3 regions of the Streptomyces sp. NPDC053673 genome follow, and region 3 is predicted to be linked to each of the others. Evidence: riboswitches for the same ligand, from Rfam matches in the RefSeq annotation. Region 3 holds a riboswitch; each other region holds the start of a gene.
The links. A riboswitch is a leader RNA that binds a small molecule or an ion and turns the genes downstream of it on or off. The one in region 3 is predicted to bind cyclic di-AMP.

Region 1: it holds a riboswitch for cyclic di-AMP, as region 3 does, so the genes downstream of both, ACZ6ZQ_RS09505 (M23 family metallopeptidase) here and ACZ6ZQ_RS24315 (C40 family peptidase) in region 3, are expected to answer to the same signal.
Region 2: it holds a riboswitch for cyclic di-AMP, as region 3 does, so the genes downstream of both, ACZ6ZQ_RS02075 (M23 family metallopeptidase) here and ACZ6ZQ_RS24315 (C40 family peptidase) in region 3, are expected to answer to the same signal.

What each region holds. Positions count from the first base shown of each region.
Region 1 is NZ_JBVJKN010000005.1:21,136-25,083, reverse strand. Features, by position in the region: gene ACZ6ZQ_RS09510 (PP2C family protein-serine/threonine phosphatase) at 112-1,200, shown strand; cyclic di-AMP (ydaO/yuaA leader) riboswitch at 1,450-1,585, shown strand; gene ACZ6ZQ_RS09505 (M23 family metallopeptidase) at 1,597-2,667, shown strand; gene ACZ6ZQ_RS09500 (PrsW family intramembrane metalloprotease) at 2,827-3,948, opposite strand, start outside.
Region 2 is NZ_JBVJKN010000001.1:468,555-472,502, reverse strand. Features, by position in the region: gene ACZ6ZQ_RS02080 (SGNH/GDSL hydrolase family protein) at 1-434, opposite strand, end outside; gene ACZ6ZQ_RS02075 (M23 family metallopeptidase) at 627-1,595, opposite strand; cyclic di-AMP (ydaO/yuaA leader) riboswitch at 1,600-1,758, opposite strand; gene ACZ6ZQ_RS02070 (alpha-galactosidase) at 2,269-3,948, opposite strand, start outside.
Region 3 is NZ_JBVJKN010000018.1:48,265-52,212, reverse strand. Features, by position in the region: gene ACZ6ZQ_RS24325 (ATP-dependent Clp protease proteolytic subunit) at 109-744, shown strand; gene ACZ6ZQ_RS24320 (hypothetical protein) at 752-1,060, shown strand; cyclic di-AMP (ydaO/yuaA leader) riboswitch at 1,424-1,575, shown strand; gene ACZ6ZQ_RS24315 (C40 family peptidase) at 1,579-2,055, shown strand; gene ACZ6ZQ_RS24310 (DUF6328 family protein) at 2,144-2,677, shown strand; gene ACZ6ZQ_RS24305 (ATP-binding protein) at 2,786-3,229, opposite strand; gene ACZ6ZQ_RS24300 (helix-turn-helix domain-containing protein) at 3,474-3,948, shown strand, end outside.

The DNA of each region.
Region 1 (3,948 bases), on a different contig from region 3:
TCAGCCTGAATGGGGCGCGGTACCGTCCGCAGCCTGGGCGGACCTGGCAGGAGACCACTGGTGGGGCAGCGAGAAGGCGACAACGGACAGCGGCGGGACGGTGGCCGCAGGATGGTCCGGGTGCTGCCCTTCCTGCTGATCGTGGGCGGGATCTTCTTCGACCTGGGCACCCCGGAGTCGTACACCGCGTCGCCGCTCTTCGCCGCGGCACCGCTGGTCGCCGCCCCCTTCTTCTCAGCGCTGTTCACCCTGCTGACGGGAGTCGCCGCCGTCGCGGCGGTGGCCGGGCTGCATACGTACAACGGCACGGCCTCCGACATCCCGGCCGTGACGGAGCTGCTGACCGTGTTCACGGTCTCCGTGCTGGCTCTCTTCATCAATCAGGTCGTACGCCGCAGCGGCCAGCGGCTCGCGTCCGCGCGCGTCATCGCGGAGGCCGCGCAGCGGGCCGTGCTGCCCACGCCGGCCGACCGGATCGGCGGGCTGCAGATCGCCGCGCGGTACGAGGCGGCGCAGGCGGACGCGTTCATCGGCGGGGACCTGTTCGCCGTGCAGGACACTCCGCACGGGGTGCGGCTGGTCGTCGGGGACGTACGGGGAAAGGGACTGGGCGCGGTCGAAGCGGTGGCCGTGATCCTCGGGGCGTTCCGGGAGGCCGCCGAGCAGGAGGCATCGCTGGAGAGGGTGGCACAGCGGCTGGAGCGGGCGCTCGCCCGGGAGGGCATGCGTTCCGGGCTCGACGCGTTCGAGGGCTTCACCACCGCCGTGCTCGCCGAGATCCCCCACGAGGACGGAGTGGTCCGGATCCTCAACCGGGGCCACCCCCCGCCGCTGCTGCTGACCGCGGACGGCGGGCTGGGCATGCTGGAGCCGCCCGAGATCGCGCTGCCGCTGGGCATGGGGGATCTGGGGGCCTCGCCGGACCGGTCGTACGAGACCCCGTACGCGGCCGGTGCCACGCTCCTGCTCTACACGGACGGGCTGACCGAGGCGCGTGACGCGCACGGTGTCTTCTACGATCCGCGCGAGCGGCTGGGCGGCCGGGTCTTTTCCGGACCGGAGGAGCTGCTGGACGCGGTCGTCGCCGACGTACGGCGGCATACGAGCGGCCGGGCGACGGACGACATGGCGCTCCTGGCGGTCGCCAGTCCCGGGGAACGGCAGCCGGAGCGGCGCAGGACGATGCCGGTGGTTCCGTGAACGGAACGCCAGGAATGCAGCGCCACGGAACGTAATCGAAAGACAGCCCTCCGCATAACATTTGACCCACCGTCAGAATGGCCGACCGGATTGAGGGGCAGTCAACTCGCCCGATTCGGGGCTGTTGTGCCTGAAAAGTCCAGGCCAAAGTCGCTAACGATCAATGGGAAGAGCTTGGAATCCGCCCCCCGTGTCTATTAACGTTCGATAACGCAGCGCGGTCGTCACAGTCGTCGCAAGAGACGGCACCGTGCGCACGCGCCGAATCCCGCAAGGGAACCGGGGAACCACCTATTGGGGTGAATCGGGCACTTCGCAGTGCTCGTAGGAGACCTTCCTGCTCCGAACCCGTCAGCTAACCCGGTAGGCGATAAGGAAGGAAAGGAGAACGCCTCCGTGGCGTCCAACGAGCCTGCCCTCCAGGAACCTCCCACCAGCGAGTGGGTCCCCACCAACGAGTGGGCCCCGGCCACCGGGGCGGAGGAATGGAACCCGACCGAGGAATCGGTCCGTTCGGTCCGTGGCAGGCATCGCGTCGTCAAGCAGCGCAACGGACTCGCGCGGAGCTCCACCGTTCTCGGAGTCGGCGTCATCGCCGCGGTCGGCGCGGGTGGCATGGCCACCGCGCAGAACAAGCCGCCGGTCTCCATATCCCTCCCCGACGCCATCACGGACCACCTCCCGGACGCGGATTCGCTTCCCGGCGTGGGCTCCCTCATGTCCTCGGACGACTCCGACTCGGAGAACCGGAACGACGCACCGCTCACCGCCTTCTCCGTCGCCGACACGGCCGCGGACGACGGGCAGGGCGCCGGTGACGCGGGCGAGGCCCTGCGGGCCCGGATCCTCCAGCAGGCGGAGCAGCAGCAGGCCGAGGCCGAGGCAGAGGCGAAGGCAGCCGCGGAGAAGGTCGCCGCCGAGAAGGCCGCGGCGGAGGCGAAGGCGCAGCAGACCGCGGCGGCCGAGGCCGCCGAGGCAGCGGCCGCCGAGGCCGCCGAGGCGAAGCGGCTGGCCGAAGAGGAGGCCGCGCGCAAGGCGGAGGCCGAGCGGCTCGCCAAGCTCGCCGCGAGCTACTCCCTCCCGACGTCCTCGTACACGATCACCTCGACCTACGGCCAGGCCGGTTCGATGTGGTCCTCCGGCTACCACACCGGCCTCGACTTCGCGGCGCCCACGGGTACGCCGGCGAAGGCCGTGCACGGAGGCACCGTCAAGTCGGCGGGCTGGTCCGGGTCGTACGGCTACCGCATCGTGCTGGAGCTCGAGGACGGCACCGAGGTCTGGTACTGCCACCTGTCGTCGATGACCGTCGGCGTGGGGCAGACCGTCGCCACGGGCGAGACCATCGGGCGCGTCGGCGCGACCGGCAATGTCACCGGACCGCATCTGCACCTGGAGGTGCACACCCCGGGCGGCGACGGCATCGACCCGATGGCGTGGCTGCGCGACAAGGGCCTCTCCGTCTAGGACTTGTCCGGGCCTGGGCCCGGACAGGGCCGTACTTCTGGTCGGTCACGGTTCACACGCGAGTCACCGGCAGCTCTGGCGCACCCCCCCCGACGCCTGAGCTGCCGGTTTTTTGTGCCGTGGTGCGGTCCGCGAGGCCGCGGCGATCCGCGTTCTCCGCTACCCCCGGTACGGGTTGTAGTCGCCGTAGTCCAGATACGGCGGTGGCTGCCACACCCGGCCCGTCGCACGCGCCGCGTATGTGAGGGCCGGGCCGGCGACGCTCCTGCGTTGCCAGAGATGGTGGAGCAGCTCCTGCTCGCGGGCGACGAAGTCCGGGCTCCCCGCGCCGCGCTGGGCCCGGTGGCGCAGGAAGGCCAGCGAGGTTGCGAAGGCCTCGTACTCGGAGACGGCGCGGGCGGCCGCCGGGCCGTGGGTACGGCCGGCCATGTCGCGGGCCATCGTGCGCGCTCGCATGGAGGACAGGGCGAGCGGTTCGGCAGGGGCGAGCCAGCCGGCCGCCGCGTACGCGGGCAGCTCGGCCGCGACCGTACGCAGCTCGCGCTGCCGGGTCCAGATCGCCAGCCAGGTCAGCAGCCCGAACGCCGGCACCATGAATGCCGCGTACACGGCGTAGAACCCGAACGGGCCGAACCTCGCCGAGCCGTTCCACAGTGCGTGCATGCCCATCGCGAGGGTGAGGCCGAGCAGCGGCAACACGGTCCTGCGGAACCTCCGGCGCCGGGCGGTGATCGCCGCGAGGCCGAACCCGATGCCCGTCAGCACCGTGAACAGCGGATGCGCGAACGGCGACATCACGATCCGTACGAAGAAGGTCGCGGCGGTGACGGACGCGAAGCCGGACGTGCCGAACGCCTGGTCCTCACCGAAGGCGTTGCCGAGATACAGGATGTTCTCGGTGAAGGCGAAGCCGGTCGCGGTGAAACCGGCGACGACGACGCCGTCGACGATGCCGGTGAAGTCCCGTCTGCGGAAGAGGAAGAGGAGCAGCACGGCGGCCGCCTTGGCGCTCTCCTCCACGACCGGGGCGATGACGGTCGCGCCGATCGTGTCCGCGTGCGACGGATCGGCGGTCGCGGTGGCTATCCACTGGGTCGCGAACGAGTTCGCGATGATCGCGACAAGGGCGGCCGCGCAGGCGCCCCAGGCGAAGGCGAAGAGGAGATTCCGCCACGGGCCCGGCTCGACGCGGTCCAGCCAGCGGAACGCCGCCATCAGCAGCGGGACGGGCAGCACGGCGAGGCCGAGGCCGACCAGAAAGCCCTCGGTGCCGGTCTGTTC
Region 2 (3,948 bases), on a different contig from region 3:
ATCTTGCCGCGCAGATGGCGGAGCACGGGTACGCCGCGGGTGTCGAAGCCGGTGGTCACCATGACGGTGCCGACGGAGGCGGTGAGGTCGGCGACGGCCCGTTCGAAGCGTTCCGCGACGTCGTCGGGGTCGGTTCCGGGCCGGATGATGTCGTTGCCGCCGGCGCAGAACGTCACCAGGTCGGGGGCGAGTTCCTTCGCCCGCGGGACCTGTTCCTCGACGATCTGGTCGAGGAGCCTGCCTCGTACGGCGAGGTTGGCGTAGCGGAAGGTGTGTTCCGGTACCCGGTCGTCCAGGAGGACCGCGAGCCGGTCCGCCCAGCCGACGAACTGTCCCTCAGGTCCCGGGTCGCCGACGCCCTCGGTGAAGCTGTCACCGATCGCCGCATAGGACCCGATTGCGCTGTTTGTTCTTGATCGCGAAGCGTCTGCCACGTCGAGACATCTTTCCTCGCGGGAAGTGACTTACGCCACCGTAGGGAGGGGTTGACGCGGGGTGATATAGGCCACCCGGTCAGTTTTCCGCAAAGCGGGAATACCCGGCCGGGGCCGGAACGCGCGCGTCCGCCGGCCCCATGGTGCGGGGCCGGCGGACGGAGAGACGCCGTGTCAGGTACGGACGTCGCGTCAGATCGAGACGCCGTGCCGGCGGAGGTAGGCCAGCGGGTCGATGTCCGAGCCGTAGCTCGGGCTCGTCCGGATCTCGAAGTGCAGGTGCGGGCCGGTGGAGTTGCCGGTGGAGCCGGAGAGGCCGATCTGCTGCCCGCCGGTGACGCTCTCGCCGGACGCGATGGAGAGCTGGGAGAGGTGGGCGTACTGCGAGTACGTGCCGTCGTTGTGCTTGATGACGACCTCGTTGCCGTACGCGCCGCTCCAGCCGGCCGACACGACGGTGCCCGGGCCGACGGCCTTCACGGACGTACCGGTGGCGGCGATGAAGTCGACACCGGTGTGGTAACCGCTGGACCACATGGAACCGGCGGTCTTGTACGCGGTGCTGATGCCGCCACGGACCGGCGCGAAGAAGCCGGAAAAACTGGTCTGCGCGGCGGCGTTCGTGGCGGGAGCCTCGGCGGCGGCCGGAGCAGCCTTGGGGCGCTCAGCGGTACGGGAGGCACGCTCGGAGGAACCGGACGGCTTCTCGCTCTTGGCCGGAGCCTTGGCCTTCCGCTCGGGCTTCGCCTCGCTCTCGACCTTCGCCTTGCCCTGGACCTTCGCCTTGCCGCCGAGGGCCAGCTTGAGCCCCGGGTGGATCAGCGACGGGTTCTCGCCGACGGCGGCGCGATTGTCGGCGTACAGCTTCTTCCAGCCGCCGCTGACGCTCTGCTCCTGGGCGATCTTCGACAGGTAGTCACCGGCCACGACGGTGTACGTCGCAGGCGCCTTGGGGGCCTTCGGCGCCTGCGGGGCGACGGACTTCTTGGCGACGGCTGCGATGCGCCCGGGGGCGGCGGAGGGCGCGGACTTCTCGGCGGCGTGCGCACCGAAGGCGCCGATGAGCGGGAGTGCGATGGCGGCCCCGCCCGTTCCGGCGGCGACGAATCCACGCGTGATCGGGTTGGTCCTCGGACGGCGATGCTTACCCTTACCGGGCATGGCGAATTCCTCTCCGCCGCCTGCGAGGTGAGCTGTCGGGTTCGGACTGGAGATGCCCGGCCACGCATGGCGCGCGACTTCACCCCGAGCCGTCCGGGATCCCGGAACGGCGTACTACCTGGGTCCCCCGCTCCTGCCACACGTGGGTGGGTGCGATATTCCGGACGGCGGCAGGATTAGGCGTTCCGACCGGATTGCGGTGACCGTAAGCGAGCCGGGTCGGAGCGAACAAGCCATCAATTTCGCCGGGAACCCTTCCGCCTGATTTCAACCTGGATTTCCCGGTCACGCTGCGTAAATCCCGGATCTTCGATTTCCTTCATAACAAGGGAGTTCACATGTCCGGCATCGCCACAGAACGTCACAGATATGATCCCGCTCACGGACCTGAGCCCATCTACCCCTTAACTCGGGCGTGTTACCCGAAACTGGCGAATACGGACAGATCGACCATTAGGCCCGTTTGGCGCCAACTGCATACACGGGTAAGGGGTACGTCACCCACCCCTTGTTGGGCGATTCACCCTACTCACCCATATTGCCCCTTTTGCTCCGCAGCTGGCTCGGCAAGCAGACGCTGCGAGGCCACCCACCAAGTGCACGGCGAAATCCGGGAGTTCACGAATCGGCCGCCCAGGGCTTCCGCCCAGGTGCTGACCGGACCCGGGCGCGGTCAGCGGCGCCGCAGCCGGATCACCGTCGCGTCAAGATCACCGTGGAGACCCGTGTGCAGCCCGTGGTGGAGCAGGACGGAGCCCCGGTGAACGACACCGGTGTCCAGGCACTCGTACGCCGCCGACGGTTCGAGGCCCCGCAGACGCAGGCACGGGGGCCGCTCACCGTAGTGCTGGGCCTGCAGCCATGCCAGGACCACGGCCTCGTCGCCACGCACGTACTGCACGGCGCTCAGCCCGCCCTCCGGCGGCCGCAGCCGATAGAGATCACCGTGCTGCACGACCGGCCTGATCCTTTTGTAGAGCTCCACCCAGCCGCGTGCCTCGGTCAGCTCGTCCTCGCTCCATCCGGTGAGGTCGCCGCCGATGCCCAGCACCCCGGCCATGGCGCTCACGAAACGGAACCTCAGCGAGCTGATCCGCCCGTTGAGCTGCACATTCGGACTGTCGGTGACCCATGCGGCCATCACCCGGGCCGGATGCAGCTGGCCGAAGCCGTACTGGATGGCCAGACGATCCAGCGGATCGGTGTTGTCGGAGGTCCACACCTGGTCGGTCCGGGAAAGAATCCCCAGGTCGATCCGGCCGCCACCACCCGAGCAGGACTCGAAGACCACGGCCGGGTGCGCGGCCCGCAGCCGGTCCAGCAGGGCGTACAGCGCGTGGACGTGCTCGACCCACAGCTTCTGCGGGTACGGCTCCCCCGGCCAGCCCGCGTCCGTGAAGCAGCGGTTGAAATCCCACTTCACATAGTCGATGGGGGCCGCGGACAGCAGCCGGTCCAGCTGCTCCCAGAGGTGGTCCCGGACATCCGCGCGGGCGAGATTCAGCACCAGCTGATTGCGGAATTCGGTCCGGGTGCGGCCGCGGTGGTGCTGCACCCAGTCCGGGTGCGCCCGGTACAGATCGCTGTCGGCATTGACCATCTCCGGCTCGACCCAGATCCCGAACCGCATGCCCAGTGCGTGCACGTCGTCGGCGAGCGGTTTCAGCCCCTTGGGGAAGCGGTCCGGGTTCGGCGTCCAGTCCCCGAGCCCGGCCCGGTCGCTCGTCCGCTTCCCGAACCAGGCGTCGTCCACGACGAAGAGCTCCACCCCCATCGCCGCGGCCCGGCGGGCCAGCGCCCGCTGCTGCTCCTCCGAGATGTCGAAGCCGGTGGCCTCCCACGAGTTGTAGAGGACCGGACGGGAGGCCCTGGCGTCCGGAATGACATGGGCGCGCTGCCAGGCGTGCCAGGCCCGGCTGGCAGCCCCGAATCCTCCGTCGGTCCACAGCCCGGCGAACACGGGCGAGGTGTAGGACTCACCCGGCGCGAGGAGCAGCAGTCCGGAGTCGTCGTAGCCGGCGCCGCCGCTGATCTGCACCTGGCCGTCGGGGAGGTGCTGAACGGCGATCCGCCATGATCCCGACCAGCCGAGCGCGCAGCCGTACACCTCCCCGTGCTCCTCCGTGGCCTCCCCGTCGTCGACGGCGACCCAGGGCAGGTGCTGGTGCCCGGTGTGCCCGCGGCGCGACCCGAGCACCTTCTCGCCGTACGTGAGCTCGGACCGTACGAGCAGGGACTCGGCCGCCCAGCGGCCGTGCAGCTGGGAGAGCCGGCGGCGGTCGCGGCGGGGCAGCGTCCAGACGGCTGCGTCGGCGCGCAGCAGCTCCAGTGCGGGACCGTCTCCGGCATGGGC
Region 3 (3,948 bases):
CCATTCTATCGGTCTGTACGTCCTGTACATTTTTTGCAGAGCCCCGTGCTCCGGAAGACCGTGCAAGCCATGAGATCCACGAGAGCCGCGCACGAGGAGAGGCACGCCATGAACCGTCCTTCCGCCCGCCACGTCCTGCCCGAGTTCACCGAGCGCACCAGCGCCGGGCTCCGCTCCCTCGATCCGTACTCGAAGCTGCTGGACGAGCGGATCATCTTCCTCGGCACACCCGTCGACGACACCTCGGCCAACGACGTCATCGCCCAGTTCCTGCACCTCGAGTACGCGGCCCCTGACCGGGACATCTCGCTCTACATCAACTCCCCCGGGGGCTCGATCAGCGCCAAGTCCGCGATCTACGACACGATGCAGGTGGTGACCTGCGACGTGGCGACGACCTGCCTCGGCCAGGCCGCCTCCACCGCCGCCGTGTTGCTCGCGGCGGGCACGCCCGGCAAGCGAATGGCCCTGCCCGGCGCCCGGGTCGTCGTCCGGCAGCCCGCCCTGCCCGAGCCGCTCCAGGGTCAGCCGACCGATCTGGACATCCAGGCACAGGAGTTGCTCCGGCTGCGCGAGCAGCTGGCCGCCATGCTCGTCCGGCACACCGGTCAGAGTGCCGAGCGCATCGCCGCCGACCTCGAACGCGACACCGTCTTCGACGCGGCAGCGGCCAGGCAGTACGGCCTCGTGGATCACATCATCAAGAACCGCAAGGCGTCCGCGATTTCCACGGGCGTGAGGTGAGCCGGCCATGCTGCCACCGGAGCTCCCGCCCCTGCCCGCACTGACGCGCGCGGAAAGCGAGTTCATCGACTGCTATCTCGAAGTCGTCGACCAGCTGGGACGGATCAACCCGGCCCACGGCACACACACCTATGGCGCGCTCCGCGCCGCGCAGGCACTGGCCGCACGGGCCACGGCCCTCAGGGACTCACTGGCGCTGATGCACGCGCGCGGCGAGAGCGAGCTGCACTCGCCCACACTGACACGCGCCCTGCGGGTGTTGGACGGGGAGCGGAGGGCCTCGCGAATCACCGTGCCGCCCGGGCCGACGAGTTGACGGCCGGCCACACGGCAGCCCGGAAGGCCGCTCACGCCATGCCGGAGGCGTACGAGTGGGTGTCGCCCATCCGGACCAGTCGCAGCTTCAACATAAGTATCGGGCGAGTTGCGCACAGCGTTGAGCCATCTGATCGAATGCGGCGTTCCGTTGCTGGTACGGCGCTCGTCATGCGGCCACCCGAACTCCGCCAAACGGCCCTGTCCACTCCAATGGATCAGTGGTGAGGAGCCTCACAAATCGTCGTTTCAACTCGGAAATCCGACAGAAAGTGCGTCAAGATCCCTGGGACGACAAGCCCCCGCCACCGCGGCGGGGCGGTCCGGGCGGACGCCGAGTCCTGCCGCCGCACCGGATGCCTGGTCGACATGAGGGCTTCGGCAGGAGTGGAGGACCCGAGCAGTACGGGCCGGCCGCATGGCCGGTCCTCGGGGTGAAGCCGCTAGCGCGGCCGGGCGTTCTTCGCCGGTCCGAACCCGACAGGTCATCCTTCACAGGCGGCTGACGAAGGGTTGCGCATGACTGCGCAGACACATGTCCCGTCCCTGTTGTCCCGGACGGGTGCCGTCTCGGCTCTCACACTCGCCGCCGTCGGCGGCTCACTGATCCTGCCGGGCGGCGTCTCCGAGGCCCAGGCGGCCTCGGCACACGCGACGAAGGCCCTCAAGGTGGCTGCGTCGAAGAAGGGAGCGCCGTACAGGTACGGGGCCACAGGTCCGTACCGGTTCGACTGTTCGGGGCTCATTCTCTACTCGTTCAAGAAGGCCGGTAAGCGCCTGCCGCGCACGGCGCAGCAGCAGTACAACCGCACCCGGCACATCTCCGCTCGCCAACGGCAACGCGGTGACCTGGTCTTCTTCCATGCCGGCGGGTATGTGTACCACGTCGGTATCTACGCGGGCGGCGGCAGGATCTGGCACTCACCGAAGACCGGCTCCGTGGTGAAACTGAGCAAGATCTGGTCCAAGAACGTGCGGTACGGGCGCGTGCGCTGACCCTGTGGGATCGCGTCGCGCGACCGGCTGAATGCGCCGATCGGCTCAGCGGTGGCATGTTCCGCGGGGCGCGGGCTACTCGTCAAGCATGCCTGATGACGAAAGCCTCCGCGCCTCGCGGGACGAGACCGAGACGGAGCGGGCCGACCGCAACTTCGTCGAGCTGCTCCAGGAGCTCCGGGTCATCCAGACCGGCGTTCAGATCCTGTTCGCCTTTCTGCTGACGCTGGCCTTCACGGCCCGCTTCCCTTCGCTCGACTCGTTCCAGCGCGGCACGTACGTGACGACGCTGATGCTGGCCGTGGTCGCGGCGGCGCTGTTCACCGCGCCCGCCGCATTGCACCGCGGCCTGTTCCGCCGAGGTGCCAAACGGGAGATCGTCGACATCTCCTCCCGGCTGGCCGGCATCGGCCTGGCGGTGCTCGCCCTGGCGCTGACCTCGGCGGTACTGCTGGTCGTCGACGTCGTGCACGGCACGCCCGAGGGGGTGACCGCGGCGGCTGCGACGCTGCTCGTCTGCGCGGGGCTGTGGGGCCTGCTTCCCTGGCTCGTGGGCCTGCACATCACCTCGCAGGAGGGCTCGCAGGAAGACCCGTCGTCAGCGCCCGACGCAGGGCGGTGAGAGCCCGCGTAACCGGCCTCCCCCACGGTCCGGGCGGTACGCGGCCGGACCGTGGCCACCGGCCGGGCCACCGCGGCGCCGCCGCCCGGCCGGTTGGCCGCCACCCGGTCAGTTGGGGTTCTGCACGGGGGCGGCGGCAGTCCAGGGCAGCACGATCCAGATGGTCTTGCCGCCCTCCGGGGTGGGGCTGACGGACAGCCGCCCGCCGCACTCCGCGGTGAGCCAGCGGATGATCACCATGCCCCGGCCGTTGTCCTGCTGGACGGCCGCGGGCAGCCGCTGCGGCCATCGGGGGTGACTGTCGGTGACGCCGATGCGCAGCTGCTCGTCGCGCTCCAGCCGGACGTCGACCGTGAAGGTCGGCGACTGTCCGAAGGTGTGCTGCACGGCGTTGGTGGCGAGTTCGGAGACGATGAGCCGGACGGTGTCGGCCACTTCGGCCTCCCCCGGCAGTCCCCACTCGGTGAGGATGTCGAAGACGAATCTCCGCGCGGCGGGGACCGAGGCGGGATTGCTCGGCAGAGTGACGGATGCTTCCTGGTGATCTGCCATGGCGGGCTGTCCCTTTCCCACCGGGGCCGGATTGCGGCACGGAGCGGATGAATGTGCCGGAACAGCCTCGGATTGTGCTTCGCGCCAGACTGCCACTCTTGCCGTCGCCGGTGGTGCCGATCCACCAGGATATGCATATATCTGTCGCTCAAAGCGGTGAACTCTGCGACGCGAGACCGTATTTGGGCCCATACTCGGCGCTGCGATTCGCCGGGGTATCCGGCGGCCGAAGGAGGAGACGGGGATGCGGCACGGTCCCGCGGTGCGCCGGCGCAAGCTCGGGGAGGAGTTGCGCGGGCTGCGGCTCGGCGCGGGCCTCACCAGCCGGGAGGCGGCGCGGCTCGTGGGCTGGCACCAGTCAAAGGTGAGCCGGATAGAGACGGGCACGAGCGGGGCGAAGCCGGCGGACGTGGCCCGGCTGCTCGATGCGTACGGGGTCGTCGACCAGCGGCTGCGTGAACTGCTCGGGACGCTGGCCGGTTCGGCGGACGGCGGAGGTACGGGCTGGTGGCACGCCTATCGGGGGGTGATCCCGCCGCAGTACCGGGACTTCATCAGCCTGGAGTCCCAGGCGAGCACGGCCCGGACGCTGGAGACGTCGGTGGTGCCGGGGCTGCTGCAGACCCCCGACTACGCGCGGGCCGTGACCCGTTCCGCGCTCGAAGGGCTGCCGTCGGCCACCGTGGACTCACTGGTGGAGGTGAGGATCGCCCGTCAGC